Regions from separate parts of the Listeria aquatica genome, predicted to be linked through region 1. Evidence: predicted binding sites of a transcription regulator. Region 1 holds the regulator's gene; each other region holds the start of a gene.
What was found. The regulator LexA, encoded in region 1, represses DNA repair genes until DNA is damaged. The targets are predictions, from matches to a motif close to CGAACATATGTTCG.

Region 1 (10,906 bases):
CAATTTTAAAATGTTCTGGAAAATCCGAACAAAAATCAGGAGACACTGCGAAAATATCTGGTACTTCATCAAGTTCTATTAAACGTCGAACTTTTCGTGAGGCGATCCGTCCGCCACCAATTACGACTACCTTCTTTCCTGCTAAGCTTAAATTAACCAAATAGCTCATTTTCGATCTCCTTTCGAATTTCTAGCCCAATTCCTTTTCTGATTCTCGGATCGAGCGCCAAACTCTTCGTAATTTCATAGTTCACATCCATCAAATCTAGCATTTCCGATGCTTCACGCCGAATTTTCCCTACTAGAAAACTGTCTTCCATCAAAAAAAATGGACAAATGACAAGGCGATCCACCGCTTTAAAATCCATCCGCGCTAGTTTTTCTAAATATGTTTCCGTACCATGTAAAAAGCCAAATTCTACGCTTTTATCTGTTTTTTGAGCTAATTTTTCTGTTAGTTCATATACTCGCGTAAAAATGTCTGGATATTTTGCCGAACCGTGTACGACTAAGAAAATCAGCATCTTTTCTCGCCCTCTAGAACAAGGAATACGACTTTCAAGAATCGGCAAGAGTTCATCATTTGCTTCAGCAAGAGGTGGTAAAATCTGAAAAGTGAGATCTGTTTCAGCTTGCTTTATAGCTTTTATAGCACTCGGGATATCTTGGCTTACATGTGTGCCGGTAAAAAGTAAAAGCGGTACCACAAAAATCTGCTTACTTCCTGCTTCTTTTAAATCTAAAACTCCTTCAGCCAGTGTTTTTTCATTTCCTTCTAGAAAAGTAAGTTGTTGTTTAAAGCAAGGGATTTCAATCGTCATTTCTTGAAAAAACTTTTTCATTGCTTGATTGTTTTCTTGCGATCTACTCCCATGGGCTACAAATAAAATACCTGTTTTTGCCATTTTGACACCTCTTTTTCAAGTTTGATCATAAAATTTTATGTATTAAAATACTATTAGGGATTTACCTACGATTTTAAAACTAGATATATAAATTTTGCTCCAATATGTTATGAATAAGCATTAAAAATGTTATTAGACTTGCTAAAAATATAAAACAACTGCCCGTAATCATTATAAAAACATATTTTGAACGTATTCCAAAATAAAAAATAGCGTTTCCAAAAAGAAGCAAAATTATAGTCGCACAACCGACAATTTCATACCAACCAAAGTCATCCACATTTTTTCCTCCTCTCATCTTCTTCATTTTAGCCGCTGAAAATTAAGAATTCACAAAGAGACCCACAAACTAAGTCTAAAATTTCTTAATAGAACATAAAAACACCGTTATTTATCGTAGTCAAGCTACAATAAATAACGGTGTCATAGATTCATACTCAAATAAACTATCAAGAGAGGTTCAATGGAAAAATAAATACTGCCAGCCCATAAAGTGCTAGACCTCAAACTCCCTATACGCTTCGCTTATTTTTTCTTTTTCTTGCTGCTTATTTCCTTTTCAGATTGTTTGTTCATCGCATTCATCATTTGATTGATTTTCTTTTGAGACGGTTTTTGTCCCATTTGCGCCATCATCATTTGAAGCATTTGCTCATTGACAGGCGGATTATTTTTCAAATAGTTCATCATGTAGCGTCTTGCAATGAAGAAGCCACCAGCCAGTCCAGCAAGCAAGCACACAAGACCGACAAGAATGTAAATCCACATAGTTTCTTTCTCCTCCTTGAACGAATATACCTATTCTATTGTACTTGATTTAACTTGAACAAACAACTCTTTTTTTACAAACAAAAAAGCAGAAGTTAAGTCGTACAAACCTAACCTCTACTTTTCCAATTAAAGAGTTTCTACTAATTTTACTACGTTTTCTACTGTAAAACCATACTCTTCGATAATAGTTTCACCTGGAGCAGAAGCACCGAAACGATCAATTCCAAGTACTTTTCCGTCTAAACCAACATAACGTTCCCAACCGAAGCTTGCGCCCATTTCAATGGCCAAGCGTTTACGGACTCCATTTGGAAGGACGCTTTCTTTGTATTCAGCGGATTGTGCTTCAAACAAATCAAATGATGGTACAGAAACGACAGAAACATCCATACCCTTATTAGCCAAAGCAACTTGAGCTTCTGTTGCAAGGTGGACTTCTGAACCACTTGCAAGCAAGATGGCATCTGGCGTTTCTTTCTTCGATTTCGAAATCACATAAGCGCCTTTTCTGACGCCTTCGTCTGCTAGTTTATCGCTATCTTTAAGAACAGGTAAGCCTTGTCTTGAAAGAACAAGTGCATGCGGTTTATTATTCGACTCAATCGCTACTTTCCAGGCCGCATTGACTTCATTTCCATCAGCTGGACGAAGTACGGATAAACCAGGCATAGCACGCAAGGACGCAAGCTGTTCAACAGGCTCATGCGTTGGTCCATCTTCCCCAACAGCCACACTGTCATGCGTAAGTACATACGTGACCGGTAACTTTTGAATCGAGGCTAACCGAATAGAAGCACGTAAGTAGTCCGAGAACACGAAGAATGTCCCACCATAAACTTTTAAGCCTTGATGCAAAGCCATTCCATTAAGCATTGTCCCCATAGCAAATTCGCGAACCCCAAACCAAATATTGCGATTTTCTGGGTGTTCTTTCGTAAATTCTCCGTCCGACTTAATCATTGTATTATTCGAACCTGCTAAATCGGCAGAGCCACCAAACAGATATGGAATTTTTTCAGCAAGCGCATTGATTGCTTCCCCGCTAGAAGCACGACTAGCAAGAGCTTTATCGCCTTCATGGTAAGTTGTAAATAAAGAAGCAAAGTCCGCTGGTAGTTCCCCGTCAATACTTTGTTCCAGTTGTTTAGCAAGTTCTGGGTAAGCTTGTTTATAAGAAACGAATAAATCGCTCCATTCCTTTTCTGCTTTTGCCCCGCGACGAGCAATCGTTTTGCCAAACCGTTCATACACTTCATCCGGAACATAAAATGTTTCTTTATAGTCCCATCCATAAGCCTTCTTCGCAATTTCAGTTCCTTCTTCACCAAGTGGGGCACCGTGAACTTTATTTGTTCCGGCATTTGGAGCTCCGAAACCAATCACTGTTTTCACTTCAATCAAAGTAGGTTGCGAGGTATTTTCTTTCGCCTTTTCAATCGCAGCAAGAATTTCATCCGTATTATTTCCATCTTTAACAAGAAGATGTTCCCAACCATAGCTTTCATAACGAGCCTTAACATTTTCAGAGAATGAACGATCCAAATCACCATCCAGTGAAATGTTGTTGGAATCATAAAGCACAATTAAGCGACCTAATTTTTGATGCCCAGCGAAACTAGAAGCTTCCGAAGAAACGCCTTCCATTAAGTCACCATCACCGCATAAAGCAAATGTATAATGGTCAACAATATCAAAGTTTTCTTTATTATATAGTCCAGCAAGGTGACGTTCTGCCATCGCCATTCCAACTGCCATCCCGATTCCTTGTCCAAGCGGTCCAGTTGTCGCATCAACACCATCTGTATGACCAAATTCTGGATGCCCAGGGGTTTTGCTTCCCCACTGGCGGAAATTCTTCAAGTCTTCTAAACTAACTTTGTAACCGCTTAAATGAAGCAAGCTATATAATAGCATTGATCCGTGTCCTGCAGAAAGTACAAAACGATCACGATCAAACCAATGCGAATTCGCTGGATTAGCTTTCAAAACACGTGAAAATAGTGTGTATGCCATTGGTGCCGCTCCCATCGGTAAACCAGGGTGACCTGAGTTGGCTTTTTGAATCGCATCAATTGACAAAGTACGAACTGTATTAATCGCTAATTGATCTGTTTTATCAAACAATTGAAACATCCTCTCTTGTTTTATTATCAACTCTATCTTATTTTAGTCCTAAACTAGGAATTACTCAACTAAAAACGCGTAAATGATCATTATTTTTGTTCATTTGCGCGTTTTTGCTCATTTGATAAATCGTTATTTCTTTTTGCGTTTTAGCTCCTTTACCTTGTGAGGTGTAATATCATTTCCTTTTGGATCAATGATCTTTGTATTTTCAATCGTTTGACGCATGTGAGATCGAAACGACTTCACATATTCCTCACGAAGCGTTTCTTGCTCGATTTTTTCTTCTGCTGTCAACCCTTCCGTTTTCTTTTTACGCGAAAGTTCATTAATTCGATCGATTTTTGCTTTTTCTAACATAGCCCTCATCCTTTTATTTAAAAATAGCTCCCTATCAAACAAAAAAGAAAGCAGTTCTCACTACTTTCTTCATTATACATGAATGAACAACTCTTGTCTTTTATGGGTTACTCATTTGCAAGTTGAATTGTCGTATCCGTTTTAATTTGCTTTTCTTTTACGGGAATCACAAGACTTTCCCCCGCTTTTATCTCATTAGAATCTAAATTATTGTTTTTTTCTACCCAAGCTACAAAGCTAGCCTTATCCATTTTTGCCTCATCTGCATGTCGTTCTGCTAGCTGCCAAACGGAATCCCCTGACAAAATATCTACTTTCGAATAATTAGACTGATCTGTTGCACTTGTCACAAACAGAAAAACAACCCCCATAACGATTGATACGATAACGAAAATAACAGCAATATAATATTTATCCCAAAATTGTTTAACAGTCATTTTTATCCCTCCGAAAGAATATATGTTCGCTTTTTTATTATTATAGAACGGTTGTTCGGTTTTGTCAATAAAAAAATCGAACCTTTGTTTGCATCTAGCAGAAAGATTTGCTATACTTAATTTAGTTAATATTTATAAATAACGGGGTGAGACCATGAAACTGTCCAAACGACAACAAGACATTTACGAATTTATTAAATCTGAAGTGAAAGAAAAAGGCTATCCACCGTCCGTCCGTGAAATTGGTGAAGCTGTTGGACTTGCTTCAAGTTCAACTGTTCATGGGCACCTTGCGAGGCTTGAAACAAAAGGTTTGATTCGACGTGACCCAACAAAGCCACGTGCCATTGAAATCCTTTCAATGGAAGATGAAATCCCTGCTCCTGCTGTTATTAATATTCCATTAATTGGTAAAGTAACTGCTGGGATGCCTATTACTGCCGTTGAAAACGTTGAAGATTATTTTCCACTTCCCGAAAGCATGGCTTCCGGTGAAAAAGATATCTTTATGTTGGAAATAGATGGTGAGAGCATGATCAATGCTGGCATTCTTGATGGGGACCGAGTTATTGTTAGAAAACAGAGCAATGCAACAAATGGTGAGATTGTTGTGGCAATGACTGATGAAAACGAAGCCACTTGTAAACGCTTCTTCAAGGAACAAAATCATTTTCGCTTGCAACCAGAAAATGATAGCCTTGAACCCATTATTTTAGACAACGTAACCATTCTTGGAAAAGTTATTGGTTTATTCCGTGATATACGATAAAAAAACGCTCCTAAAAGGGGCGTTTTTTTATCTTTAGAAAAGCAGCCGATTTAAAAAATCGGCTGCTTTTTTTAATAAATTTCTAAGTATTGATCTCTTTCCCAAGGATGAACAGCCGTGCGGAACATATCACATTCAATTTCTTTTGCTTCAATGAAATGTTCATAAATGTGTTCTCCTAATCCTTCACGAATGGCTTCATCTTTTGAAAGTTCTTTCATTGCATGAGAAAGGCTTTCAGGAAGATCATAAATTCCCGCTTCATGGCGCTCTTCTTCATCCATCCCGTAAATGTTGCGATCAACTGGTGTTGGAGGTGTTAAATTATTTTTCACACCCTCAAGTCCGGCTTTAAGAAGCACAGCCATTGCTAGATACGGATTAGCCGATGGATCAACACTTCGAAGTTCTAGTCGTGTACTTAATCCGCGAGAACTAGGAACTCGAATAAGCGGGCTACGGTTTTTACCGCTCCAAGCAATATAGCACGGTGCTTCATATCCTGGAACAAGACGTTTGTATGAATTGATCGTTGGATTTGTAATCGCTGTGTAACCTTTTGCGTGTTTAATCATTCCTGCTAAAAATTGATAAGCTGTTTCGCTTAATTGTAGTTCGCCATCTTTATCATAAAAAGCATTTTCTTTACCTTTGAAAAGCGACATATTAAAGTGCATCCCTGACCCGTTCACTCCAAATAGAGGTTTTGGCATAAAGGTCGCGTGCAAGCCATGTTTTCTCGCAATCGTTTTGACAACGAGTTTAAACGTTTGAATGTTATCACAAGCGGTAATCGCATCTTCATATTTAAAGTCAATTTCGTGCTGACCGGGAGCAACTTCATGGTGGGAAGCTTCGATTTCAAAGCCCATTTCCTCTAATTCAAGAACGATATCTCGACGGCAGTTTTCACCAAGGTCCGTTGGAGCTAAATCAAAATAACCACCTGAGTCATTTAGTTCAAGTGTTGGTTTTCTGTTTTCGTCTAGTTTGAACAAGAAAAACTCTGGTTCTGGTCCTAAATTAAAATCAGTAAAACCTAACTCATGCATTTCTTCAAGCACACGCTTTAAGTTCGCGCGTGGATCTCCATCAAATGGTGTCATATCTGGGTTATAAATATCGCAAATCATACGAGCAACTTTGCCTTTTTCAGCTGTCCAAGGGAATACAACCCACGTATCTAAATCTGGAAATAGGTACATATCAGATTCTTCGATGCGCACAAATCCTTCAATTGATGAACCATCAAACATCATTTTGTTATCTAAGGCCTTCTCTAATTGACTAACAGGGATTTCCACATTTTTGATTATTCCAAGAATGTCCGTGAATTGAAGACGAATAAATTTTACATTTTGCTCATCTGCGAAGCGAAAAATATCTTCTTTTGTATAATTTGCCATACTAAATCCTCCCGAATCATTTTTTATATTAACTTTTTAAAAAGTAAATACCAAATTTCAACTCTATTAAAGTTTTGGATACTGGTTCTTTTGAATATCCGTTCCCTTAACAAAGCGACCAGCTTGTTGCATTTCTTTTCGCAAAATTTTGCGAACATCTTCATCTGTAAGCGGAGTCTTTGCAACTTGTTCTTGCATTTTGTACATTTTCTTGATGCCCGCGATATTTAAGCCATCATTTAAGTAGTCCTTGATTTCAAGCAATGTATCAATATCCTGTAAAGAATAATGGCGATGATTTCCTTCATTCCTTGCTGGATGTATTAGACCCTGATCCTCATAATATCGAATCTGCCGGGCAGTTAAGTTTGTCAGTTTCATCACCGGACCGATTGGAAAAAGCGGCATAGATCTACGAATTTCCTTTTCACCCATAGCCATCATTCCCTCCATCTTTTTTAGGATAGTTGCATTATATAAGATGTCATTTCTTTTGTCAAATTTATGTAAGATTATCTAACATGGTTGTTTTATAAAAAAATACGAGCAAATACTGCTCGTATTGTATCTAAAGTTATTTACACGAAAAAAGCTCATTGACAGCTTCAGAAACAGCAATTTTCACATGCTCATAAGTCAGCCCACCTTGGACATAAAGCTCATAAGGCGGACGAACGGGTCCATCTGCCGTTAGTTCAAGACTCGCTCCTTGAATAAAGGTTCCTGCTGCCATGATTACGTCATTTTCATAGCCAGGCATATAAGCACCAACTGGTAGCACATGGGCATTTACCGGCGAAAATTTTTGAATTTCTTGTGCAAATGTCACCATTTGAGACTCATCATGAAAAGAAACACTTTGAATCAAATCTGTCCGTTTTACATTCCATTTTGGTTTTGTTTCAATCCCACAAAGTTCAAGAAGAGCTGCAGTAAAACGGGCCCCTTTAACAGCCTGCGCAACTACATGAGGCGCTAAGAAGAAACCTTGATACATTTCAAGCAGACTGTAAAGCGATGCCCCAGCTTCAAGACCAATTCCTGGGGTAGTTAACCGGTATCCACAGAGTTCAATAAGGTCTTGGCGTCCGGCTAAGTAACCGCCAATTTTCGCAAGACCACCCCCTGGATTTTTAATCAGAGAGCCTGCAATTAAATCAGCTCCCACATCCGTCGGCTCAAGTCGCTCAACAAACTCACCGTAACAATTATCAACAAAAACAATAACGTCTGGATAAAGCGATTTAACAAAGCGGATCATTTCTTCAATTTCGGCGATCGAAAAAGAATCCCGTTCTGCATATCCTTTTGACCGCTGAATTCCCACCATTTTTGTTTTCTCTGACAGTTTCTGCTCAACCTTTTGCCAGTCCACTTGATTGTGAGAAAGCGGAATGGCTTCGTAATGGATTTGAAAGTCTCGAAGCGAACCATTCCCCGCTTCACCACGAACACCGACGATTTCTTCTAATGTATCATAAGGATCCCCCGTTATATAAATCAATTCATCACCGGGGCGAAGCACTCCAAAAAGCGCTGTGCTAATCGCATGAGTCCCTGAGATTAACTGTGGCCGCACAATGGCTGCTTCGGTGTGAAAAACAGAACGATAAACACGTTCGAGCGTGTCGCGTCCCTCATCATCATAGCCATAGCCTGTTGATGGATTGAAATGAAAGTCACTTACTTTATTTTCTCGAAAAGCTGCAAGAACTTTTGCTTGGTTTTCCTCAGCAATTTGGTCGGTTTCACTATTCCATTCTTGAATCATTTCTTCAGCTTGTTGCTTTAACTTGCTTACTTTTTCGTCCATTCGCTTTCCTTTCTTACTTCTTTATTTTGTTCAACACAAAAAAGGCAGGAAAACCTGCCTTCTAAGTTTTATTTTAGTCTTCTTGGTTAAGCGCTACATTTTTTTGTGGCGAGAATGTTGAAATCGCATGCTTAAAAACAAGTTGCTGCTTTCCTTCAACATCAAGAAGAACCGTAAAATTATCAAAACTTACGACACGTCCACGTAGTTGAAAGCCATTAGTTAAAAATACTGTGGCTAAAATTTTCTCCTTACGAAGTTGATTTAAATATTGATCTTGTAAAGCTTGTCCACCTTTGCTCATGTTTCTCTCTCCTATCTCTCTTTAAAATCAATCACACAAAAAGGATTGCCAGAAGACCTCTGTCTCTGTTTCTAAAATTTATACCCTCATTTATCAGAATCAAACGGATTTGCCTTTAAAAATTGACTGATACAAGCATTTGCTTTTTCTTCAGTCAATTCCTCCAGTGCTTTAATCCAGTGAATCTTCATTCGATTCCTAAACCAAGTCATCTGTCTTTTGGCAAAATGACGCGAATTCCTTTTTATTAGCCAAACAGCTTCTTCTTCTGTTAACAAACCATCGAAATGTTGAAACAACTCTTTGTAACCAATACCTCGCGTTGCAGGCATATCTCCTAGAGATAAATCGAATAAAGCTTTTGCTTCTTTCACTAATCCAGCTTCCATCATCTGATCAACTCGTCGATTAATTCGGTCGTAAAGCACAGAACGCTCTAATTCAAGACCCAAAAAAAGGGGCTCAAATTCATCCGACAGCTTCGTTTCTACTTGATATTCGCTAAAGGGTCTACCTGTCAACTTAATCACTTCAAGCGCACGGATGACGCGTCGTTTATTGTTAAAATGGATTTGTTTTGCACTTTTAGGGTCTTCAGCAAGTAGCTTATTATGAAGTGTTTGCGCGTCCATTTCTTCCAATTTAGCTCGGTACTCAGAATCTTCTGAAACGGTCCCAAACGAATAATTATAAAAAACCGATTGAATATAAAGACCAGTTCCACCTACAATAAAAGGAAGTTTGCCTTTTGAATGAATCATCCGAATTTTCTTCTTCGTTTCATCTTTAAAGGCAGAAGCTGAAAAAAACTCATTTGGTTGGACGACATTGATTAGATAATGAGGAATACCACGCATTTCGTTTTCTGTGATTTTAGCCGTTCCAATATCAAGCCCCTTATAAACTTGCATAGAATCACCACTAATGATTTCACCTTGCCATTTTTGAGCGAGGGAAACACTAAGTTCGGTTTTTCCAACAGCAGTCGGCCCGACAAGAACGATGACTGGAATTTTAGTCAAACGAAAAAACCTCCTTTTCGTCTATTACTAATTTATCATGAAAACGACTGCTTGGAAACTCTTTTTTGCTTAACAGTGCTTGTTTAATACAAAAGCACGCTCCTAATTCATCTTAGGAACGTGCCCGTACTTTTCTAAGTCTTTCATCATTTATTCACTTTTTCTATCATGCCAATCCGCCGGTTCGCGCGCGTCTTTAATTTGTGTATCTAATTCAACCTGCAATTTTTCACGCGTTTTATCATCCCAGTGGAATAACCGCTTCATTTCTTCAAACACTGCATCTTTCCATTCAAGTAGATAAGGCATATCGAAAAGCAAGTAACCTGTTCTTCTAAGCAAGAAGTCAACTGGGTCTATCACCGATTCATGATAGATTGCATAGTGCAATTCTGCATACAAACTATTCGGAAGTGTATCGATACCTTTTTCCTTATGTTCCTGTGCATAAGTAAATAATTGATCGATATTTGTTCCAAAGCGTTTTACCACTTCACGAGCTTCTTCGAGTGACCAACCAAAACGGTTAATGGCTTCTTTAGCTTTCTTATCAATAAAGCTTTCTAGGTTTCCCGATCCACCAATATCTCCACCAGAAATCGGTAAATGTTTGGTTTGCACTGATTTAAATGTTTTTCCTGTTTCTTTACTCAAGCCTTTTGAAATATCATCTAGAAGTTTTTCAGCCATCTTTCTGTATCCTGTTAGTTTACCTCCAGCCATTGTAATTAAGCCACTATCGGAGAACCAGACTTCATCCTTCCGAGAAATTTCAGATGGGTCCTTTCCTTCTTCATAGATAAGAGGTCTAACACCAGCCCAGCTAGATTCCACGTCTTTTTCTGTTACGTGTACATCTGGGAACATATAATTAATTGCTTTAATGACATAGTTGTGATCTGATTCAAGCGCTTTTGGATTGATTGGTGATTCATCATAAAATGTATCTGTCGTTCCAACATATACCTTTTTGCCACGTGGAATCGCAAATACCA
Region 2 (10,906 bases), 260 kb from region 1:
GTAGTTCAGAAGCTTTTGAAGTTTATACGGAACCTGCAGATTTTACGAGTGTTAAGGATGCTTTGAGTGAGGATGGGTACGAATTTGCTGCAGCAGAATTGAGCATGATCCCTTCTGTTTATAATGAAGTTCCTGAAGGTAAGGAAGCTCAATTTGAAAAGATGATGGATGCGCTTTTGGATGATGACGATGTGCAAGAAGTGTATACGAATGCAAAAGAAGGATAATAAAAAACGCCTTGCTTATTTACAAGTAAGGCGTTTTTAGATGGAGGGCTGGCGAAATGGAATATTCGGAAATTGTGCGGAGACAAAAAGAATATTTTGCAGGAAATGCTACGAAGACGCTTGAGCATCGTTTGGAAACGCTTCGGCTGCTTGAAGGGTTGTTAAAGAAAAATGAGGCGCATTTTTTAGAAGCATTAGAGGAAGACCTTGGCAAAAGTGCTGACGAAGCTTTTATGACGGAAATTGGCATTGTTTATGAAGAAATTCGGTTTATGAAGCGTCACTTGAAAAAATGGATGAAAGCGAAATCTGTGAAGACTGCAATGACCCATCTGGCTTCGAAAGCGTGGACCATTCATGAACCTTACGGGGCTGTGCTTGTGATTTCACCTTGGAATTATCCCTATCAACTTGCGTTAACGCCGCTAATCGGAGCTATCGCGAGTGGCAATACAGTAGTTTTAAAGCCTTCTGAGCTTGCTCCGAAAACATCGGATATGCTTTTTCAAGTATTATCTAAGTTTCATGAAGAGATTACCGCGGTGGTTTTAGGAGATGCTCTTCAAACCACTAAGCTTTTACAGGAACCGTTTGACTATTGTTTTTTTACGGGTTCAAGTCGTGTTGGTAAGCTCATCATGGGACAAGTAGCCGAACAGCTTATGCCAGTGACACTTGAACTTGGTGGGAAAAGCCCGCTTATTGTTTCAAAAGATGCGGATTTAAAGCTCGCAGCAAAACGTGTGGCTTTTGGAAAATGGTTGAATGCTGGGCAGACGTGTATTGCCCCTGATTACGCATTTGTGGATCAACAAGTTTATGACCAGTTTAAGCAAGAACTTATCATAGCCATTCGCGAACTTTATGGGGAAAATCCGCTTGAAAATAAGAACTATGGGCGGATTGTTAATCAGGCTCATTTTAAGCGGCTTCGAAGTTACGTAGATGGGATTCAAATGGATGAGCAGACACTAAAAATGGCTCCATTTCTGTTGGAAAATCCAGATCCAGATAGTTCTGTCATGCAAGAGGAAATTTTTGGCCCAATTTTGCCTCTTTATTCGTATCAAAATCTTGAGGATGTTCTTCGGTTTATTAAGGAACGTCCGAAACCTTTAGCTCTTTATTTATTCACGAAAAATCGTGAATTAGAACGAAAGGTGTTATTTGAAACGTCATCTGGTAGTGTTTGTGTGAACGATACGCTGATGCAAATTTCCACGCCTTATTTGCCATTTGGTGGTGTTGGTGCGAGCGGTATGGGAAGTTACCATGGATACCAGAGTTTTGAAACGTTTTCTCATCAAAAAAGTGTTCTGAGGCAACCTAATTGGTTAGATTTTGGATTTCGATATCCTAGTTCAAAGTGGCGAGGGAAAATTTTACGCCTGATTTTCAAATGAGAAAATGGGGTTCTTGCGCGGGGCACTCGCTTTTTTGTACAATGAAAAGGTGAAACCGTTTAAGGGCTTTAAGTAGCGGAAGGGAGCTTGCGGGTTCTTGCGAAAGTAGCACGAATGTTCGACTTGTGCTATTATTGTTTTTAACGGTACTTTAGAAGGGACGAAATCATGTGTACGATTATATTAAGGGAATTATTACGGCGGTAACGCCTGAGTATATTGTCGTAGAGGCAGGGCAGATTGGTTATAGCATCATTACGGGGAATCCGTTTTCTTTTTCTGCGCTTGAAGGTAAGGAAACAAAGGTTTATTTGTATCAAAATGTACGAGAAGATAGTTTAACGCTGTTTGGCTTTAAAACGCTTGAGGAGCGGTTTTTGTTTAAAAAGCTATTGAGTGTTTCTGGCATTGGCCCGAAAAGTGCACTTGCGATCATTGCTTCAGGAGATGCGGCCAAACTAATTTCTGCGATTGAAGCGGAAGATGATGTTTTCTTAACGAAATTCCCAAGTGTTGGTAAGAAAACGGCAAGACAGATCATCCTCGATTTAAAAGGGAAACTGGGTGATGTTGCGGTAAACGAAATTCATATCGAACCGGTGAAGCAAGAACTAACGGACGGGCTTTCGCCAGAACTTGAAGAAGCTTTGCTTGCGCTCCAGGCGCTTGGTTATAGTGACCGGGAGCTTAAGAAAGTGCTACCAAAATTGAAAGAAGAAAAACTCTCAAGCGATGAAGCGATTAAACTTGCGCTTCGCTTGATGACCAGTTAGGAGGCAAAAAAGTGGAAGATCGGATTGTTTCGTCAGAAAATGTGAATCAGGAAGAGATTTCGTTTGAAACGAGCCTAAGACCACAACTTCTTACTGAATATATCGGTCAAGATAAAGTCAAACAAAACTTGGCGATTTTTATTGAAGCTGCTAGGCAACGTGAGGAAGCCTTAGATCATGTGCTTCTTTATGGACCTCCTGGACTTGGGAAAACGACTCTTGCGATGGTGATTGCAAATGAACTTGGAACAAATATTAGAACGACAAGTGGGCCGGCAATTGAACGGCCAGGAGACCTTGCTACGATTTTAACTGCTCTAGAACCTGGCGATGTTTTATTCATTGATGAAATTCATCGGCTCTCAAAAGCGGTTGAAGAAATCCTTTACCCTGCCATGGAAGACTATTGTTTAGATATTGTGATCGGGACTGGACCCACTGCTAAATCTGTCCGGTTGGATTTGCCACCATTTACACTAATTGGAGCGACAACGCGTGCAGGTCAGCTTTCTGCGCCGCTCCGCGATCGTTTTGGCGTCGTGGATCATCTGGAATTTTATACAGAAAATCAGCTTGAGGATATTGTGGTTCGTACAGCCAAGATTTTGTCGACAGAAATTAATCATGGCGGGGCGCTTGAAATTGCAAGACGGTCACGGGGAACCCCGCGTATTGCTAATCGGCTGTTAAAGCGTGTCCGAGATTTTGCCCAAGTAAAAGGAAACGGTCTTGTTGATTTTGCAATTGCAGAGGAAGCCTTGACACTTCTTCGAGTGGATCCGCGCGGGCTTGATACGATTGATCAGAGGTTGCTTGAAACGATTATTCGTTCTTTTCGCGGGGGGCCTGTTGGGCTTGATACGATTTCTGCGAGCATTGGCGAGGAACGAGAAACGATTGAAGACATGCATGAACCTTATTTACTTCAAATCGGTTTTTTACAGCGGACGCCGCGTGGACGACTAGCGACGTCGCTTGCTTATAAACATTTAGGAATGGAAGAAAAGGGTGCTGAATAGATGAAAGTAGAAGATTTTGATTTTGACTTGCCTGAGGAATTGATTGCGCAAACTCCACTGCTTGACCGAACTGCAAGTCGCTTAATGCTTGTGGATAAAGAAACTGGCGAATTAAAAGATGAGACCTTTAAAGCCATTGTTTCGGAATTACACACAGGTGACGCGCTTGTGTTAAATGATACGAGAGTTTTACCAGCGCGGTTACACGGGATTAAAGAAGAAACAGGAGCTCATATTGAAGTACTCTTGCTCAAGCAGAAAGAAGGAAATGCTTGGGAAACGCTCGTAAAACCTGCTAAGCGAATTCGCAAGGGAGCGAAGATTAGGTTTGGTGACGGTAAACTTGAAGCAGTTTGTCTCGAAGAATTAGAACACGGCGGACGAATTTTAGAGTTTCATTACCAAGGGATTTTTTATGAAATCTTGGAACAACTTGGGGAAATGCCACTTCCGCCATATATTAAAGAGCAACTAGAGGATGGAGATCGCTATCAAACGGTTTATGCAAAAGAAAATGGCTCGGCTGCGGCTCCCACTGCTGGACTGCATTTTACCGAGGAATTGTTAGATGAAATCAAAGCGAAAGGTGTCAGAGTTTGCTTTTTAACACTTCACGTGGGGCTTGGAACCTTTCGTCCTGTTGACGTTGAGGATACCGAAAATCATAAGATGCATTCGGAATTTTATCGCTTAACGGAAGAAACAGCTGCTATTTTAAATGAAGTGAAACAAAATGGGGGACGAATTGTTGCAGTTGGAACGACTTCGATTCGCACACTTGAAACGATTGCATCAAAATTTGATGGGCGTCTTCAAGCTGATTCGGGCTGGACGGATATTTTTATTTCGCCGGGATATATATTTAAAGCTGTAGATGCCTTAATTACGAATTTCCATCTGCCTAAATCTACTTTGATCATGCTTGTTTCTGCGCTTGCATCACGAGAAATTATTTTAAAAGCTTATGCACATGCTGTAAGTGAACGATACCGTTTCTTTAGTTTCGGTGATGCCATGTTTATTCATTAAGAAAGAGAAAAGAGGATTTTTTTCTGAAAAGGCTTGAGTTCTCTCTTTTTTTTCGTTATGCTATTCAGTAGAGTAAAACAGAAAGAGGTTTGAAATGGCTGCAATTTCTTATGAATTAATTAAAACGGATAAGAAAACGGGTGCGCGTTTAGGAAAGCTACATACGCCGCACGGCACGTTTGAAACACCAATGTTTATGCCTGTTGGGACACAAGCTACTGTGAAAACGATGTCTCCTGAAGAGTTGAAACAAATGGGTGCTGGAGTAATCTTAAGTAATACTTATCATCTCTGGCTTCGTCCAGGTGAAAAGCTTGTGGAAGAAGCAGGTGGGTTACACCGCTTTATGAACTGGGATCAACCTATTTTGACTGATTCTGGTGGCTTTCAAGTTTTTAGTTTAAGTGACATGCGTGATATCAAAGAAGAAGGCGTGCATTTTAGGAATCATTTAAACGGAGACAAATTATTTTTATCTCCGGAGAAAGCGATTCAAATTCAGAATTCGCTTGGTGCCGACATTATGATGAGTTTTGATGAATGTCCACCGTATCCAGCTACGCATGACTATATGAAACGCTCTGTTGAACGAACATCTAGATGGGCTGAGCGCGGCCTTAAGGCACACATGAAGCCTGAGACGCAAGGGCTATTTGGAATAGTTCAAGGTGGCGCGTATGAGGATTTACGCACGCAAAGTGCTAAAGAGCTTGTTTCACTTGATTTCCCGGGATACTCCATTGGAGGGCTTTCAGTCGGGGAACCTAAAGATGTGATGAATCAAGTTCTAGAATACACGACGCCACTGCTTCCAAGCGGCAAGCCTCGTTATTTGATGGGTGTTGGATCTCCAGATTCACTAATTGATGGTGTGATTCGTGGGATTGATATGTTTGACTGTGTTTTACCAACGCGAATTGCTCGAAATGGAACGTGTATGACTTCTAATGGTCGACTAGTCATTAAAAATGCTAAGTTTGCGCACGATTTCGGACCGCTTGATGAAAATTGTGATTGCTACACTTGTCGCCATTATTCGCGGGCTTATATTCGTCACTTGATTCGTTGTGATGAAACTTTTGGAATAAGGCTTACAACTTATCATAATCTTTATTTTCTGTTAAACTTGATGGAAAAGGTGCGAAATGCCATCCGTGAAGATGCATTACTTGAATTTCGTGAAGAATTTTTTGAGCAATACGGATTTAATGGTCCGAATGCGAAAAATTTTTAATAAATTTATTTGGATATCTTGAGAGGAGCTGAAAGTCTTTGAACGGTTTATTAACATTTCTTCCAATTATCTTGATGATTGTTTTGTTCTACTTCTTACTTATCAGACCACAACAAAAGCGTCAAAAAGAAGTTGCGAATATGCAAAACAGTCTTGCTAAGGGAGACAAAATTATCACAATTGGTGGTTTACATGGGGTTGTCGATGCAATTGAAGATAGTATCGTCATCTTGAAATGCGGGAATGCAAAATTAACATTTGATCGCAATGCGATTCGTACAGTTCTTGAAAAAGGAAGTACAGTTGCCGCAGAACCTGCTACACCAAAAGCTACAGAAGAAGTTTCTGAAGACGCAACAGAAGAAAATAAATAAAAAAATCAACCGCTCTCAAGTCCATTGGAGCGGTTTTTTGTATTTAAATGTGTCAATTTAGTGGTATTTTTGCATTTCCGCTTTTCATTTAGCCAAGTTTTAGATAGAATAAGGATAGTTGATTGTAAAGTGGGAGGGGAGTAAAATGAAAACACTTGAAGAATGGTATGATTTATTAACGCCAGCCATCTCCATTAGAGTTAAGGACTTTCATCTCTTGGGTTACCGGGAAATTAAACCGGAACACATTTGGAATTTCCTGACCGATGTGAAGTGGGTCGAGAAGCCTTCTCCGAATTTGCATGAGCGTGTGAATGACATTATGCAAATGAACATTGGACAATTAATGGAATTTATTACAAAGGAATCAAAAAGACCAGAAGAAAATACGCACACACTTGATCAAGCACTTGTAGAGGAAGTTCTTCAAAATACGAATGAAGCCGAAGCGCATGAAGAACGGGAATCCGTTCAAGATTCTTTTTCTGTTGAAGACGAATCTAAAGAACAGTATCAAGAAGAAAGCAAAATAGAGGATACAACAGAAGAAAAGTAAGTATCGCCTGCGTGCAGTGTTAGTGGTTTTGATGAGGGAGGAAAAAAGCAAAAATGGTTAAAAAGAGCAAGTTGATTACCTTTTTCCTAATCGTCGCCATTATTTTCGGTGTCGTTATTGGAACAACGAAAATGGTGCTCGACAAAATTAATTTAGGGCTCGATCTCCAGGGTGGATTTGAAGTTTTATATCAAGTCGAACCTGCGAATGGAAAAGGTAAAGTCACAAAAGAAACACTTACCGATACTGTAAGTGCACTCGATCGTCGGATTAACAGCATTGGTGTTGCTGAACCGGTTATCACAATTGAAGGAAATAACCGCATTCGCGTTCAGCTTGCGGGAGTTACAGACCAAAACCAAGCCAGAAAAATGCTTTCGACAACAGCGGAATTATCGTTTAGAGATGCGAAAGACAAATTGATGCTTGATGGGTCTGATCTTGTTCCTGGTGGAGCAAAACAAGCTTTCACGGATACCAACCAACCAATTGTTACTTTAAAACTAAAAAGTGCGGATAAATTCGCGAAAGTAACAAAAGATATTCTTGGTGAAGCACCAAATAATCAACTGGTTATTTGGCTGGACTGGAAAAAAGGACAGAAATATGAAGAAGAAAAAACGAAAAAAGATCCAGCTTACTTGTCCGCACCAAATGTCAGCAAAGTGATTGATGATAACAATGTACAAATAGAAGGAAACTTTACAACAAAAGAAGCAAAAGATTTAGCGAACTTGTTAAATTCTGGGGCACTGCCAGTTAAGATGAAAGAAGTGTACTCCACTTCCGTTGGTGCTCAGTTTGGTCAAGATGCGCTTAATCAAACAATTCTTGCAGGAATTATCGGGGTTGCAGCGATCTTTATCTTTATGCTCGTTGTTTACCGTATTCCTGGTATCATCGCTTGTATTACATTAACAGCTTATACGTATATCGTACTTTTGATTCTGGCGCTCTTAAATGCGACGCTTACGCTCCCGGGTATTGCCGGTCTGATTCTCGGGATTGGGATGGCGGTCGATGCGAACGTCATCACCTACGAGCGGATTAAGGAAGAGCTTAAAGTCGGAAGGTCGACAAAAGCGGCCTTTGAAGTTGGCGGAAAAGAAGCCTTCCGTGCGATCTTTGATGGAAATATCTCAACACTACTCGTTGCAGTTGTCTTGTTCTATTTTGGAACAAGCTCGGTAAAAGGATTTGCAACGGTACTCATTATCAGTATTCTTGTCAGCTTCTTAACAGCTGTTTGGGGTTCACGTGTCCTACTGGGACTGCTTGTTAAGAGCAATGTTTTAAACAATAAACCACGTCTCTTTACCGTGAATCCAAGAGATATTCATAACTTACACGACGGCGTTAGTACCTATGATTTGAAAACGCATTTTGACCGGTTCGATTTTGTCAAGAATCACCGGATATTCCTTGGTATTTTTGCAGCAATTACGATTGCAGGCATTATCATTTTAAGTGTATTCAAATTGAATCTTGGAATTGATTTTGCGAGTGGTACACGTGCTGAAGTGACTTCGGATTCGAAACTAACGGAACAACAAATCAAGAAGGACTTAAATGAAATTAAGATGCCTTCAGATGATATTGTGTTCCAAGGTAAGAATTCGACGACGGCTGTTGTGTCATTTAAAGGGGCGCTAAGCCAGTCGGAAATTGCGAAATTTAAAACGCATTTTGATGACAAGTATAAACATGAACCAAGCATTAGCACGGTAACACCAACTGTCGGAAAAGAATTAGCTAAAAATGGCTTGTATGCACTTGCTATTGCATCCATCTTAATTGTGATTTATATTGCGATTCGTTTCGAATTCTATATGGGAATTGCTGCTATTCTTTCCTTGCTATTTGATGCTTTCGTGATTTTCATCTTCTTCAGTATTTTCAGGTTGGAGGTAGATATCACCTTCATTGCCGCCGTGCTTACGGTTATCGGGTATTCTATCAATGATACGATCGTAACCGCTGACCGGATTCGCGATATTGGTAGAAAAATGAAGACCTACAAGACGAAAGATGATGTCGCTTTCGCTGTGAATCATGGTCTAAGACAAACCTTTACACGGTCAATTAATACAATCTTGACTGTCATTTTCACGGTTCTTGCTTTAGTTCTTTTCGGAAGCGAATCAATTTTGAACTTCTCAATCGCGCTTCTTGTCGGACTGATATCGAGTGTGTTCTCTTCGATCTTCATGGCAATGCAACTTTGGTACGTCTTTAAATCACATCAAGTGAAGAAAAAAGGTCCGATTCAAAATGTGAAGAAAAAGAAAAAGCGTAACCCAGGTCAACCTGTGGTATAGAATAGTGTAAAGTGAAAAGCCGAAAAATATTTTTCGGCTTTCGCTTTTCAAATTTATTGTTTTGGGGGATGGAGTTATATGAAAAACCAGTGGCAAGTTATTTTGGGAATATTGCTAGTGCTGTTTATCGCGATTTTTGCGGTGATCAATGTGGATTCAGTTCAGGTGAATTTCTTATTTGCCAAGGCTGAGTGGCCACTTGTATTAGTTATTTTGGGATCGGTTTTAATTGGTTGTTTGATCATTTTCTTCTTGAATATTTCTAAGGTACGAAGCGGAAATAAACAAATCAAACATTTGAAAGAAGAAAACACGGAGCTATCTCGCAAACTTGCAGCGGCCGAAGCTATGCATGGCAAAAAGTCAACGATTGATGTTGGGGATAAAAAAGAAACGAAAGAAGAAACAAAAAAGCCAACCCTGTAAGGGTTTGGCTTTTTTGTTTCCTTATAAAAGAAGTTCTGCTGTCAAAATAAAGAAAAGTTCGGTATAATAGGAGGGTTGAAAGGTGGAACGATTGTGATTCATTCAAAATACATTTGGAAAACAGAAGAAATCGCGAAAGATAAAATAGCCCTACTTGCCGAAGAGTTGGGCGTCTCGCCTGTTCTCGCAGAAATGCTCTCGAAGCGAAAAGTTACAACAAAGGGGCAGCTAGATAAATTTTTCCATCCAGATAAATTTTCTGCCTACGATCCATTTTTACTGAAAGAAATGGATGTTGCAGTGGAAAGAATTAAACAAGCTATTCATCAAAATGAAAAAATAATGATTTATGGGGACTATGATGCAGACGGTGTGACAAGCATTGCCGTTTTATTTAAGTCGCTTGAAAAATTAGGTGCTCAAGTCGATTTTTATATTCCCAACCGTTTCACAGAAGGATATGGACCTAATAAAGAGGCCTTTCAAATGATTAAAAATCAAGGATATGACCTTTTAATCACAGTGGATAACGGAATTGCGGCGCTTGATGTCATGGACTTTGCAAAAGAAATCGATTTGGACGTGATTGTGACCGATCACCATGAAAAAAGAGAAACCCTTCCGGAAGCCGTCGCTGTGATTCATCCGCGCCACCCGCTTTCAGAATATCCTTTTCATGATCTAGCGGGAGTGGGGGTTAGCTATAAGTTATCGCACGCACTGCTTGGCGAAGAGCCTGAAGAGTTACTTGACCTTGTTGCGGTTGGAACGGTCGCAGATCTTGTTTCGTTAACTGATGAGAACCGGTTGCTTGTTCAAAAAGGACTTCAAGTTCTTCGAAACACTCCAAATCTTGGACTACAGTCTCTTGCTAAAAAGGCGGGAGCTAAGCTACACGAAGCAACTGAGGAAACGATTGGTTTTAGCCTCGCGCCTCGACTAAACGCGGTGGGAAGGCTAGGAGATGCAGATCCAGCTTGTGAACTCCTTCTTGCGCAGATGGATGAAGAAGCAGATGAACTCGCGCAATTGATTGATGAAGCGAACAAGGAGCGCCGCGCACTCGTTCAGGATATGACGAAACAGGCTTCTCAAATGGTTGAAGAGATGGAGAAAATGCCAAGTATGATTGTTGTGTCTGCTACGGGCTGGAACGCGGGGGTTTTGGGAATTGTTGCTTCGCGTCTCGTTGAGAAATTTGGAAGGCCAACGATTTGTCTTGCAATTGATGAAGAAACTGGACTTGCCAAAGGTTCGGGACGAAGTGTTCCGGCTTTTCACCTTTATCAAGAGCTTGATCAAAACCGCGACCTTTTAGAAGCATTTGGAGGGCATCCGATGGCTGCTGGCCTGACGCTACGTGTGGATGCTATCCTTGAGTTTACGGAAAATATGGAAAAGCAAGCCGCCAAGCTTTCTCAAGAAGATTTGAAGCCGGCGCTTCTTATTGAAGATACTATTTCACTTGAAACGGTTAGTTTATCTTTCATTCAAATGGTGGAGCAAATGGCACCATTTGGAACAGGAAACCCCAAACCTCTATTCAA
Region 3 (10,906 bases), 270 kb from region 1:
TTCTTTACGAGCCTTATCAACCATTTCTTCAATTCTCGCTGGGTGAATCCGTCCATCTTGCACTAATTTTTCGAGCGCAATCCGAGCAATTTCTCGGCGGATTGGATCAAATCCAGAAAGAATAACGGCTTCAGGCGTATCATCAATGATTAAATCAATCCCCGTAAGCGTTTCAAGCGTCCGAATGTTACGTCCTTCGCGACCAATGATTCTTCCTTTCATTTCATCGTTTGGAAGAGTAACAACTGACACGGTCGTTTCAGCAACATGATCGGCTGCACAACGTTGGATGGCAAGTGATAGAATATTTTTTGCCTTTTTGTCCGCTTCCTCTTTCGCCTTGTTTTCTGACTCTTTCACCATGATTGCTGTATCATGAGAAAGCTCCTCTTCAACTTGGTTAAGGATGATATTTTTTGCTTCATCTTTCGAAAGTGCGGAAATGCGTTCCAATTCATCTTGCCCTTTTTGAATCATCTCGTCAATTTTGCTTTCCTTCTCTTCAATATGTTGTTGTCGTTTACTGATATTCTCCTCTTTTTTCTCAAGTGTAGCTTCTCTTTTACTTAAAGAAGTATCTTTACGGTCGAGGTTTTCCTCCCTTTGTAATAAGCGATTTTCTTGTTTTTGTAACTCTCCTCTTCGCTCACGAAGTTCATTTTCGATTTCAGTACGTACTCGATGACTCTCTTCTTTTGCTTCAAGCATCGCTTCCTTTTTAATTGTTTCAGCTTCTTTCTTTGCATCCTCAACAATGAGTTCAGCGGTGCCACGTGAAGCCACTAACTTCTTTTCAGAACTAGCTTTATAAATCAAAGAGCCCACAACTAAACCGACGATAAAGAAAAGCAAGCCGGAGATGATAGCGACTGTGATAACCATCCTTACACCTCCTTTGCTATTCAATTTTTTGTCATTATTATGTCGGTAGCCAAATAAATGGCACAAGTGTATTTTCCATCATTAATCAGAGCAAGCGTGCTACTCTGACTACTACTAAAAAACGTTTTAAAAGGTCTTTTTTGTTTTTCAGCAATGTAAAATATACAATTCAATTCTATCGGTGTTCCAAGCGATTGTCAAGAAAAGGCTCGTGTTTTCCTTATAGAAAATCCCGTCTTAGAATCAAGAAAAAAACGCTCTCTTAAAAGTTGGATTTCACTCCACTTTCAAGAAAACGATTTTTCTATCTAACCTTATCTTTTTTATTCATCTTCAAGTAAGTTAAACTCGTCTGTTTCATCTGGTGTATCAACATCTTCAAGTTTCGTATCAATTTCATAAACCTCACGAACTCGTTTAGAAATCTCTTCACGAATTTCCGGATGATCCTTCAAATATTGCTTCGCGTTTTCGCGACCTTGGCCAATCCGCTCTTCATTATAAGAATACCATGAACCGCTCTTATTGATGACATCCACTTCAGCTGCCATATCAACAAGTTCACCTTCACGAGAAATTCCTTCCCCGTACATGATATCCACTTCAGCCACACGAAATGGCGGCGCCACTTTATTTTTTACCACTTTGATTTTTGTTTTGTTCCCCATCACTTCAGTACCTTGCTTTAGCTGCTCTGCACGACGAACTTCAAGACGAACTGTCGAATAGAATTTAAGTGCACGACCGCCAGGTGTTGTTTCGGGGTTACCGAACATCACGCCCACTTTTTCACGAATTTGATTAATAAAAATCGCGATTGTTTTGGACTTATTAATAACCCCAGATAATTTACGCAAAGCTTGAGACATTAAACGGGCTTGCAACCCAACATGTGCGTCACCCATTTCACCTTCAATTTCTGCTCGCGGTACAAGTGCTGCAACAGAGTCAATGACTAGGATATCAATCGCACCACTTCGAACAAGCGCTTCTGCAATTTCAAGGGCTTGTTCCCCTGTATCTGGTTGCGAAAGTAGCAACTCATCAATATCCACTCCCAAGTTTTTCGCATAAGTTGGGTCAAGGGCATGCTCAGCATCAATGAAAGCTGCTGTACCGCCTTGTTTTTGTACTTCTGCTATTGCATGAAGCGCAACTGTTGTTTTACCAGAACTTTCTGGACCGTAAGTTTCAATAATACGGCCACGTGGATATCCCCCTACGCCAAGGGCAATATCTAATGCTAAGGAACCACTTGATATGGTCGATATATTTTGATCGCTATGTTCCCCTAATTTCATGACGGAACCTTTACCAAATTGTTTTTCAATCGATTTTAAAGCTTGATCTAAAGCCGCTTGACGATCGTTCACGTTATTTCCTCCTTCATTACCTACTACAGTTTATGCAGGTAGTAAATAATTCTCTTTTTTCATCTCTAAAAATACTATATCTTATTCGAAATAAATAATCAAGCAAAAAGCGAATAAATGTTCGTATTTTTTTAAATCACTTTTCAATTCTTTTTCATTATAGCCCGATGAAGTGAATCCGTCCAACCTTTTTTTGAAGCGAAAAACGAGAATTTACAAGGCTTTCTTGCCGTTTCTCGCTTAGACATTCTTCCATTTTCCGTCAATAAACTGATTTATCAGTTGGAATCCTTGTTTTACTGAACGAGCGCGGTTGTGGTTACGGTCTCTGCCAAAGTGAAATAGAAATGTTTCTGTCGGAAATCCTTCCACGCTTAGTCCAATAAATACTGTCCCAGCTGGATGGCCCTCAAGCTCTCCTGGGCCAGCTACTCCGGTAAAACTGATGCCCATTCGTGTCCCAAATTTTTCACGAATTTTTTCCGCCATCTCCTTCGCACAAGCCGCACTAACAACACCTTCCTGTTCAATCACTTCAGGAGAAACACCTAAAAGTGTCTGCTTTGTCTCCGTTTGGTAAGTCACCATCCCACCTTTAAAAATTTCAGACACGCCAGAGTGCGCACCTAGTTCTGCTTGAAAGGCACCTGCTGTTAAACTTTCTGCTGCCGCTATTGTAATCTCACGCGAAAGGAGTTTTCTCACGACGACATCTGCTAGAGTTTCATCACCATACCCATAAATAAATTCGCCATCACGTGCACTTATCTCCGCTTCGACTCCATCTAGTAGTTGATTAGCTTCTGCTTTTGTTTTTGCACTTGCCGTAAGACGAATTTCGACTTCATTATCCGACGCATACGTTGCAATTGTTGGATTAGCTTGTTTTGTAATCAAATCATTTAAATCATCCGCTAGTTTGGATTCTCCAATACCAAAAAAATGCAAAATGCGAGACTCTAAGTGAATTATGTCACCATTCATTGAAGCAGTAAGCAATGGCTTCGCGTAAGTTTTAAACATGGGCTTCATTTCCGACGGGGGACCAGGCAAAAGAATGTAATTTGTCTCGTGCTCTGTAAACATCATCCCAGCCGCAAAACCGAAATCATTTTTTAGCACTGTGGAATCTTTAATGACGAGGGCTTGTAATTTATTATTTTCTGTCATCTTGCGACCGCTAGCGGCAAAATACTCTTGTATTTTATTAAGATGTCCTTGATCCGTCACAAGTTCTTTTCCCAAATGCTTCGCTACAATTTGTTTAGTTAAATCATCTTCTGTTGGCCCAAGTCCTCCAGTGAAAATTAAAAGATCGCTCCGCTTTTCAGCAATTTGAATCACTTCTTCCAGTCGCTTCGGGTTATCCCCGACAACCGTATGAAAATAGACGTATATGCCAAGTTCAGCCAGTTCACGCGATAAAAAAGTAGCATTTGTGTTTGTGATTTGTCCCATTAAAATTTCTGTTCCAACTGCAATAATTTCAGCTTTTTTCATGTTTTCACATCCCTTTTAAAATAGCCAATAAAAGAAGCTTCCTCCAAGGATTTGTTACACACCTCTAGAGCGCGCAACAAGTCTTAAAGGAAGCATTCCATTTTCACTTACATAGAACCTTTAAAAACACCTCTGTTTTTGTAGAAATAATCGATTCCCGACCAGACAGCAAAAAAGGCACAGACATAAAGGAAAATTAGATCTACACGAATTCCTGTCCAAGCAAACGGAAAGTTGTTCAAGAAAAGAAGCGGAATCGCAATCATCTGTGTAAATGTTTTAATTTTCCCTAGTTGTCCAGCTGCAAGAACTTCTCCGCCTTCTACAAGTAACAATCGCAATCCAGTTACTGCGAGTTCCCGGCTAATAATCAAAATGATTACCCATGCAGGTGCAATATTCATTTCAACCAAAATGATAAAAGCGGCAGTTACTAGTAATTTATCAGCCATCGGATCAGCAAACTTGCCAAAGTTCGTAATCAAATTATATTTTCTTGCCAAATGGCCATCAAACCAGTCAGTTAGAGCAGCTACAATGAAAATAATGGTTGCAATAAAGCTTGTTACTGGGATTGCTGAACCCAGCCAGTAAAGCTCACCAAGATGAAATGGCGCAACGCAAAGAATCACAAAAATCGGAATTAAAATGATTCGTGCGACGGTTAATTTATTTGGTAAATTCATTTTCCCCTCTCCAATCCCTAATCAAATAAAAATTATGTATCCTAAAAGAAAAGGAAGTATAGGCAAGACGATTCTCACCTATACTTCTTGATTCTTCATTGTGCGCTTTCGCTATCGTTAGCAGAAGAACTATCTGAATCACTAGACGAATCATTACCGCTTTCATCCAGTTTGATTGTGAGAACTTGTTTAACAAGCGTTGGTGCTAGTTCAATTTTTTCACCATTGACTTTTACAGTTGTAACAGGCGCATTACCCACAACGATAGAAACCGTTTTGTTATCCTTCGCATCAATTTCATCTGAACTCGAGCCATCTTTTACGATTCCATTATAAATATTAGCTCCTGCTGCAGTTGAAACCCCAATCCAAGTGTCTCCACCGGAAGCAGAAATTTCAAGGCTTAGTTTATCGGCATTTGAAACTGTATAGCTCGTAGCATTTCCAGATGTTTGGCCTTTTTCAATTGCCACTTTTTTATCTTTATCTTCTTCTTTTTTCTTATCCTCAGCTTTTTTCTTTTCAGCCGCTTTATTTTCATCTGCTTTTTTCTTTTCAGCAGAATCTTTATCTTTGCTAGAGTCATCTGATTTTTTCGTTGATGAGCCTGTGTCATCTTTGACTTTTACAGTTTGCTCTGAATCATTAGGTGTTTCTACTGTTTTGTCATTTCCACGCGCAAAAACGAAGTACCAAATGATAAATAAGATAAATAAAATAAAGACAGCAATAAGAATTTTTGGTAAGACATCAAAAAAGCGATTTCTCGTTGAACTTTGTCCTCCAACAGAATGTGTCGTAAGAGGGGCAGCTTTTTTTCGAGCTCGACTTTGTTCTTGTTCAACTACCTCCTGCTGAGACTCAGGAACCTCAGAATCAAAGTCAGCAAAAAGCTGTGCACTATCAACATCTACCGCCTCAGCGTATTGCTTGATGAAAGCACGTGTATAAAACTTACCCGGCATTACCGAGTAGTTGCCTTCTTCAATTGCGACGAGGTATCTTTTTTGGATTTTTGTAATTTGCTGCAAGTCATCTAAACTGAGACCTTTTTCTCTACGGGCAGCTTTTAGTTTGTCGCCTAATTCAGTCAATATTAAACACCTACCATTAAATTAAATCAATTCTTGTTTTTTTACATGTGCCATCCGCCATTAACCCCTAAAATCTGCCCAGTAATATATCCCGATTCATCTCTCACAAGAAAAGCGGCTGCATTCGCAACATCCTTAGGATTTCCAAGTCGTAATAAAGGAATCTCCTGTATAAATTCTTGTTTTTCCTGTTCAGAAAACTGAGCAAGCATCGCTGTATCAACAGCACCTGGTGTTAAGGCATTTACAGTAATACCGTTTCCCGCTACTTCCTTGCTGAGCGCTTTTACAAAAGCAATTTGTGCTCCCTTCATCGTCGAATAAGCTACTTCCATCGCAGCCCCAACTTCTCCCCAAATCGAACTGATGAAAAGAATTCTTGGATGACTCGAGCGTCTTAACTTAGGTAAAAAGGCACGAATAAAATAAAGCGGCGCCCCGACGTGAATATCGTATAAACACTGCAGCTTCTTGTCTGACAGATCTGTAAACAGACCATATTCGCTGTTTCCGGCTGCATGGATAAAAACATCAAGTTCAAAAACATTTTCTGTTATCTTCTCTAAGTCAGCCCTACTAGAAAAATCTCCTTGGAGTACCGTCACTTCTACATCACAATTTTGCAATTCTGTAGCAAGAGTTTGCATGATTTTTTCGTTTGAATGATAGTGTAAGTAAAGATTAAAACCATCTTTCGCTAATCGCCGCGCAATCGCTTTTCCGATCGCTCCACTTGCCCCTGTGATAAAGGCAGAACGGTTTCTATTTTTCAAGAAAAAGACTCCTTAAGATAACATTTCTTTCATCATAGCATGACTGTAATAATAATACCATTTTTTCTTTAAAAAAGCTTTTAATAACTTTAAAACTTAAGATTTCTTTAATTTTCCTCAGGAATCAGTTGGAATGTCGTTATCCGCTCTTCGTTAGCAAGAGATTGAATGAAAGCCTCAACTTCTTGCACAGTAATTGATTCAATCGCTTTTGGAAGATCAAATAAAGACGCTTCTTCTAATATATATTGGCTGAATTGATTCGCAATAAACTCAGGTGAATTAAGCGCACGAAGAAACTGCCCAGTTTTTTTTCGTTTAACCAGTTCAAGGTTTTCCTTTGAAATGCCCTTTTCAGAAGCTTCAAACCATGCTTCCTCGATCCGCTTTGCCTGTTCATCCGGATTAGTAGCATCGCCCCCGATTAAAACAAATGAAAAACTATCCGAAAGTGTATAATCATATCCGAATGAATCGTCAATGATTCCTTCATTGTAAAGCTTCAAATAGTTTTCAGAAGTGGTTCCAAATAAAAGCTCTAATGCCAAATCCGCTATCATTTCATGCTTCACAGCTTCGAAGCCTCGAAGCAAACCAATATCTTCTTTCATCCCCACTAAATTTTTCGCGATTTGAACAGGAAAAGCCAATTTTTTCTTTTTGTGAGCAACTTCGCGAGGTTCATCTGGAAACGAACGTTTGATTTCAGTTTCTTTTTCAAAATGTTTAGCCGCTTGATTTTCCCGAATTTCTTCCATCATTTCATGTGGATCTAGTTGCCCAACAACAAAAAGCACCATGTTGCTTGGATGATAAAACGTATTGTAGCACAAGTAAAGAAGATCTTTATCAATGTCTGCAATAGATTCAACAGTCCCCGCAATATCAATTTTCACAGGATGATTTTGATACATATTTTCAATTGCTCCAAAATAAACGCGAAAATCCGCATCGTCATCGTACATTCTAATTTCTTGTCCGATAATCCCCTTTTCCTTTTCGACCGTTTCCTCTGTAAAATACGGTTGTTGGACAAAATCAAGCAATGTCTTTAAATTCTCCATTACATAAGAAGTGCTGGAAAAAAGATAAGCCGTTCTTGTAAAGGAAGTGAAAGCATTCGTAAAGGCACCCTTTTCACCAAATTTAAAAAATACGTCCCCATCTTCTTTCTCAAACATTTTATGTTCTAAAAAATGTGCAATTCCATCAGGAACACTTGTTAATTCATCTTCACCAATTGGCACAAAAGTGTTATCAACTGAGCCATAATTCGTCGTGAAAACTGCATAAGTTTTATTATAATCCTTCTTAGGAAGTAAGAAAACACGCAATCCGTTTTCAAGCGTTTCACTGTAAACCGTTTCTTCCACATTCTCAAAGCGTGTTTCATTCATTGCCTGTTACCTCCTTACTCAAGAAATATAGTGTGTTCATTTCAAAAACTTGTGCAGCTTTTGTGACTTCGTCTTTTGTGGTTTGCTTGATTTTTTGAATCCAATTTGTAAGATCTAAATCTGCTTGTTTCAACAAATTATTATAAGTCAGTTCAATTAGCCCTTGTGCGCTATCATTTGCTTCTAAAAGTTGGTTGATATACATTTTTTTCGTTTGTTCTAACTCTTCTTCTGTGAAATCACCACGCTTCATTGCTTCCACTTGTTCTTCAATAATCTCACGTGCTTGTTTATAATTCTTTTCATCAATTCCAGCAGAAATCAGCATAAAGCCTTTGAATGAATCCATTCGACTAGAAGCATAATAAGCAAGGCTTGCTTTTTCACGGACATTAATAAAAATTTTGGAGTTCGAATAACCACCTAATAGTCCATTAGCAAGTTGCAAGGGAACAAAATTCTCATCGCCAAAATAAACCCCTGTATGATAACCAAGTGCTAGTTTCCCTTGATTAATGGGTTGATTCTCGAAAACTTCGTGCAAACTAGTTCGATAAGTCTCGCTTCCATTCTTGCCTAAAGTTTTTTCTCTTTCTGAAAAGGATAGAGCTTCAACTTGTGGGATGAGCTCATCACGTGTAATATCGCCACAAACGAGAAGATCAATTTGATCTTCTTTTAAGAAACGTTGGTAATAGTGATACAGGTCAGTTGCATCAATCGCATCAACATCTTCAAGCACACCAGAAGCCGGATATTTAAAAACATCTTCCGAGAACATTTCTTCAATTAAACGCTTGTTAGCATACCGAATTTTATCATCAAAGACCGATTCAAGTCGACTTTTTAAATTAACTTTTTCGCGTTCAAGTGTTGCCTCATGGAATGCTGCATCTGAAACATTCGGAAAGAAAAACACTTGTTCAATAAACTGAAAAGCTTCCTTTAGAAGTTTTTCCCCGTCCTTTACAAGCTTTCCATTTACAAGATCAAACACCGCTGTAATAATGTGCTCATTTCCTTTTTTCTCGACTGTAGTATAAAAGTTAGCCCCATATAAATAAGCTAATCGACGTCTAAATTCTGTTTGTGTTTTATACAATTCATTATTCGTTTCAAACAGCATCGAAAGAAGCGTACGTTTCGTTATCGTTTCCCGCTCAAGCGGCGCACGAAATTTAAATACAATTTTGCTCGACTTAAACTTCTTCGTTTCAAGAAGGGTCAAGCGAACAGGTCCGATTTTTTCTTCATAAGTTTGCATGAATCAAGCTCCTCTCATTTTCTCCATTCTTATTGTAGCTTAATGCCACAACAAGTACAATCATAATGCCGCATCGCACTTGCCTTCAAATAAAAAAGTCTTCCGCAGAGTTTCCTCTTTCGGAAGACCAAAACTTTATTTACCTTTAATATAATTCACTCCATCTGCTTTCGGAGCTTCTGATTTTCCAATAAAGCCAACAAGGGCTAGAATCGTCAACACGTAAGGTGCGATTTGCAAGTAAATATCTGGGATTTCTTTAAAGAATGGAAGCGATCCGCCGGTAATGGCCAGACACTGTGCAAAACCGAAGAAAACCGCTGCTCCCATAGCACCAAGTGGGTTCCATTTTCCAAAAATCATCGCTGCAAGTGCCATATACCCTTGTCCAGAAATCGTTGCGTGTCCAAAGTCTAACGTAAAGGATTGCGCATAAACCGCACCTCCCAGTGCACCAAGAATCCCTGAAATGATTACACCTTGATAGCGCATAAATTTCACTTTGATTCCCATCGTGTCAGCAGCAAGTGGATGCTCCCCAACTGAACGAAGACGCAAGCCAAAGCGCGTTTTATAAATAATAAACCAAGAAACAATCGCAAAAGCAATGGCTACATAACTCATCACCGGAACGTTCCGAAAGAAAATATCTCCAATAACTGGAATATCCTTTAAAACTGGAATATCTGGTTTACCAAAGTAATGAGAAATTTGATCTGTTTGTCCCTTATCGTAAATGACCTTAACAAGGAAGAGCGCAAGTCCCGTAGCAAGGAAGTTTATTGCAACCCCGGAAATAACATGGTCCGCTCGGAAATTAATGGTTGCAACGGCATGCACTAACGAAAATAGCCCTCCGACGATCATTGCTGCAATTAAAGAAATCCACGGTGTAAGTGCCCCAAAAACGTGATCGAAAGTTAGGTTGAAGACAATCGCAGAAAAGGCTCCCATCACCATCATACCTTCTAGACCAATGTTAACAATACCACCTCGTTCGGAATAAACACCGCCAAGCGCCGTAAAGATAAGCGGACCGGCCATTAATAATGTACTAGAAACAAGTGTCGCAATGATTGCTGTCACTGTCATTCTGCCTTCGCTCCCTTCTTAAATTTCGACATCGCCCAGCGAATAATATAGCTCGAAGCTACGAAGAAAATAATCAAAGCGATAATCACATTTACAAGTTCATTTGGCACTCCTGCAACTGCCGGCATGTTGAGCGCACCGATTTTTAAGGCACCAAATAGGAGGGCTGAGAAGATAATGCCGATTGGTGAACTTCCGCCAAGAAGCGCAACCGCAATCCCGTCAAAGCCGATTCCTGGTGAAGCACTTAACACGTAAGCATTCCCATATGTACCAAGACCTTCCATTACTCCGCCGAGCCCAGATAATGCACCGGCAAGAACCATAGAGAGAATAATGGTTTTCTTCACACTCATCCCGGCATATTTGGAGGCATTTTCATTGAATCCAACCGCCTCAATCTCGTATCCGAATGTCGTTTTATTGAGCACTAGCCAGATAATAATAGCAAACCCGAGTGCAATTAAAATTCCCCAGTGCAGTGTTGAGTATTGTGTCATGTTCTGTAGAAAAACAGATTGAAGGGAGGCACTCTCAGAGACGGTTTTCGTCTTATCGAGCCCATTTGTCAACATATTCTGTACGACATAGTTAAAAATATAAAGCGCCGTGTAATTAAGCATGATTGTGACAATAACTTCATTTACACGAAGAGTTGCTTTCAAAATACCTGGAATAAAAGCCCAGAAAGCCCCAAAAGCCATTCCCACAAGAACAGCAAGTGGCAAATGAATCCATTTTGAAAGCCCATCAAATTGTAAGGCCACAATAACTGAACCAAGCCATCCCATAAGTAGCTGTCCTTCAGCTCCAATGTTAAATAGCCCTGCTTTAAAAGCAACTGC

Region 2: ruvA (Holliday junction branch migration protein RuvA) is a predicted target of LexA. The motif match lies at 1,738-1,751, and genes of this name have one in related genera.
Region 3: recA (recombinase RecA) is a predicted target of LexA. The motif match lies at 2,366-2,379, and genes of this name have one in related genera.

Annotation. Positions count from the first base shown of each region.
Region 1 is NZ_JAARRM010000001.1:791,656-802,561, reverse strand. Features, by position in the region: gene HB912_RS03995 (precorrin-2 dehydrogenase/sirohydrochlorin ferrochelatase family protein) at 1-169, opposite strand, end outside; gene HB912_RS03990 (sirohydrochlorin chelatase) at 153-905, opposite strand; gene HB912_RS03985 (hypothetical protein) at 985-1,185, opposite strand; gene HB912_RS03980 (YneF family protein) at 1,431-1,673, opposite strand; gene tkt (transketolase) at 1,803-3,800, opposite strand; gene HB912_RS03970 (DUF896 domain-containing protein) at 3,933-4,160, opposite strand; gene yneA (cell division suppressor protein YneA) at 4,268-4,597, opposite strand; gene lexA (transcriptional repressor LexA) at 4,752-5,366, shown strand; gene glnA (type I glutamate--ammonia ligase) at 5,438-6,772, opposite strand; gene HB912_RS03950 (MerR family transcriptional regulator) at 6,839-7,207, opposite strand; gene HB912_RS03945 (methionine gamma-lyase family protein) at 7,347-8,585, opposite strand; gene hfq (RNA chaperone Hfq) at 8,659-8,889, opposite strand; gene miaA (tRNA (adenosine(37)-N6)-dimethylallyltransferase MiaA) at 8,976-9,911, opposite strand; gene HB912_RS03930 (glycerol-3-phosphate dehydrogenase/oxidase) at 10,062-10,906, opposite strand, start outside.
Region 2 is NZ_JAARRM010000001.1:1,049,964-1,060,869, reverse strand. Features, by position in the region: gene HB912_RS05190 (YebC/PmpR family DNA-binding transcriptional regulator) at 1-227, shown strand, start outside; gene HB912_RS05185 (aldehyde dehydrogenase) at 284-1,630, shown strand; gene ruvA (Holliday junction branch migration protein RuvA) at 1,801-2,403, shown strand; gene ruvB (Holliday junction branch migration DNA helicase RuvB) at 2,415-3,422, shown strand; gene queA (tRNA preQ1(34) S-adenosylmethionine ribosyltransferase-isomerase QueA) at 3,423-4,451, shown strand; gene tgt (tRNA guanosine(34) transglycosylase Tgt) at 4,546-5,685, shown strand; gene yajC (preprotein translocase subunit YajC) at 5,724-6,059, shown strand; partial or broken gene HB912_RS05155 (post-transcriptional regulator) at 6,205-6,453, shown strand; gene secDF (protein translocase subunit SecDF) at 6,669-8,933, shown strand; gene HB912_RS05145 (LapA family protein) at 9,012-9,359, shown strand; gene recJ (single-stranded-DNA-specific exonuclease RecJ) at 9,453-10,906, shown strand, end outside.
Region 3 is NZ_JAARRM010000001.1:1,062,165-1,073,070, forward strand. Features, by position in the region: gene rny (ribonuclease Y) at 1-882, opposite strand, end outside; gene recA (recombinase RecA) at 1,206-2,255, opposite strand; gene HB912_RS05205 (competence/damage-inducible protein A) at 2,496-3,755, opposite strand; gene pgsA (CDP-diacylglycerol--glycerol-3-phosphate 3-phosphatidyltransferase) at 3,863-4,441, opposite strand; gene HB912_RS05215 (helix-turn-helix domain-containing protein) at 4,537-5,535, opposite strand; gene ymfI (elongation factor P 5-aminopentanone reductase) at 5,577-6,308, opposite strand; gene yfmH (EF-P 5-aminopentanol modification-associated protein YfmH) at 6,416-7,705, opposite strand; gene yfmF (EF-P 5-aminopentanol modification-associated protein YfmF) at 7,698-8,969, opposite strand; gene HB912_RS05235 (ABC transporter permease subunit) at 9,105-10,055, opposite strand; gene HB912_RS05240 (ABC transporter permease) at 10,058-10,906, opposite strand, start outside.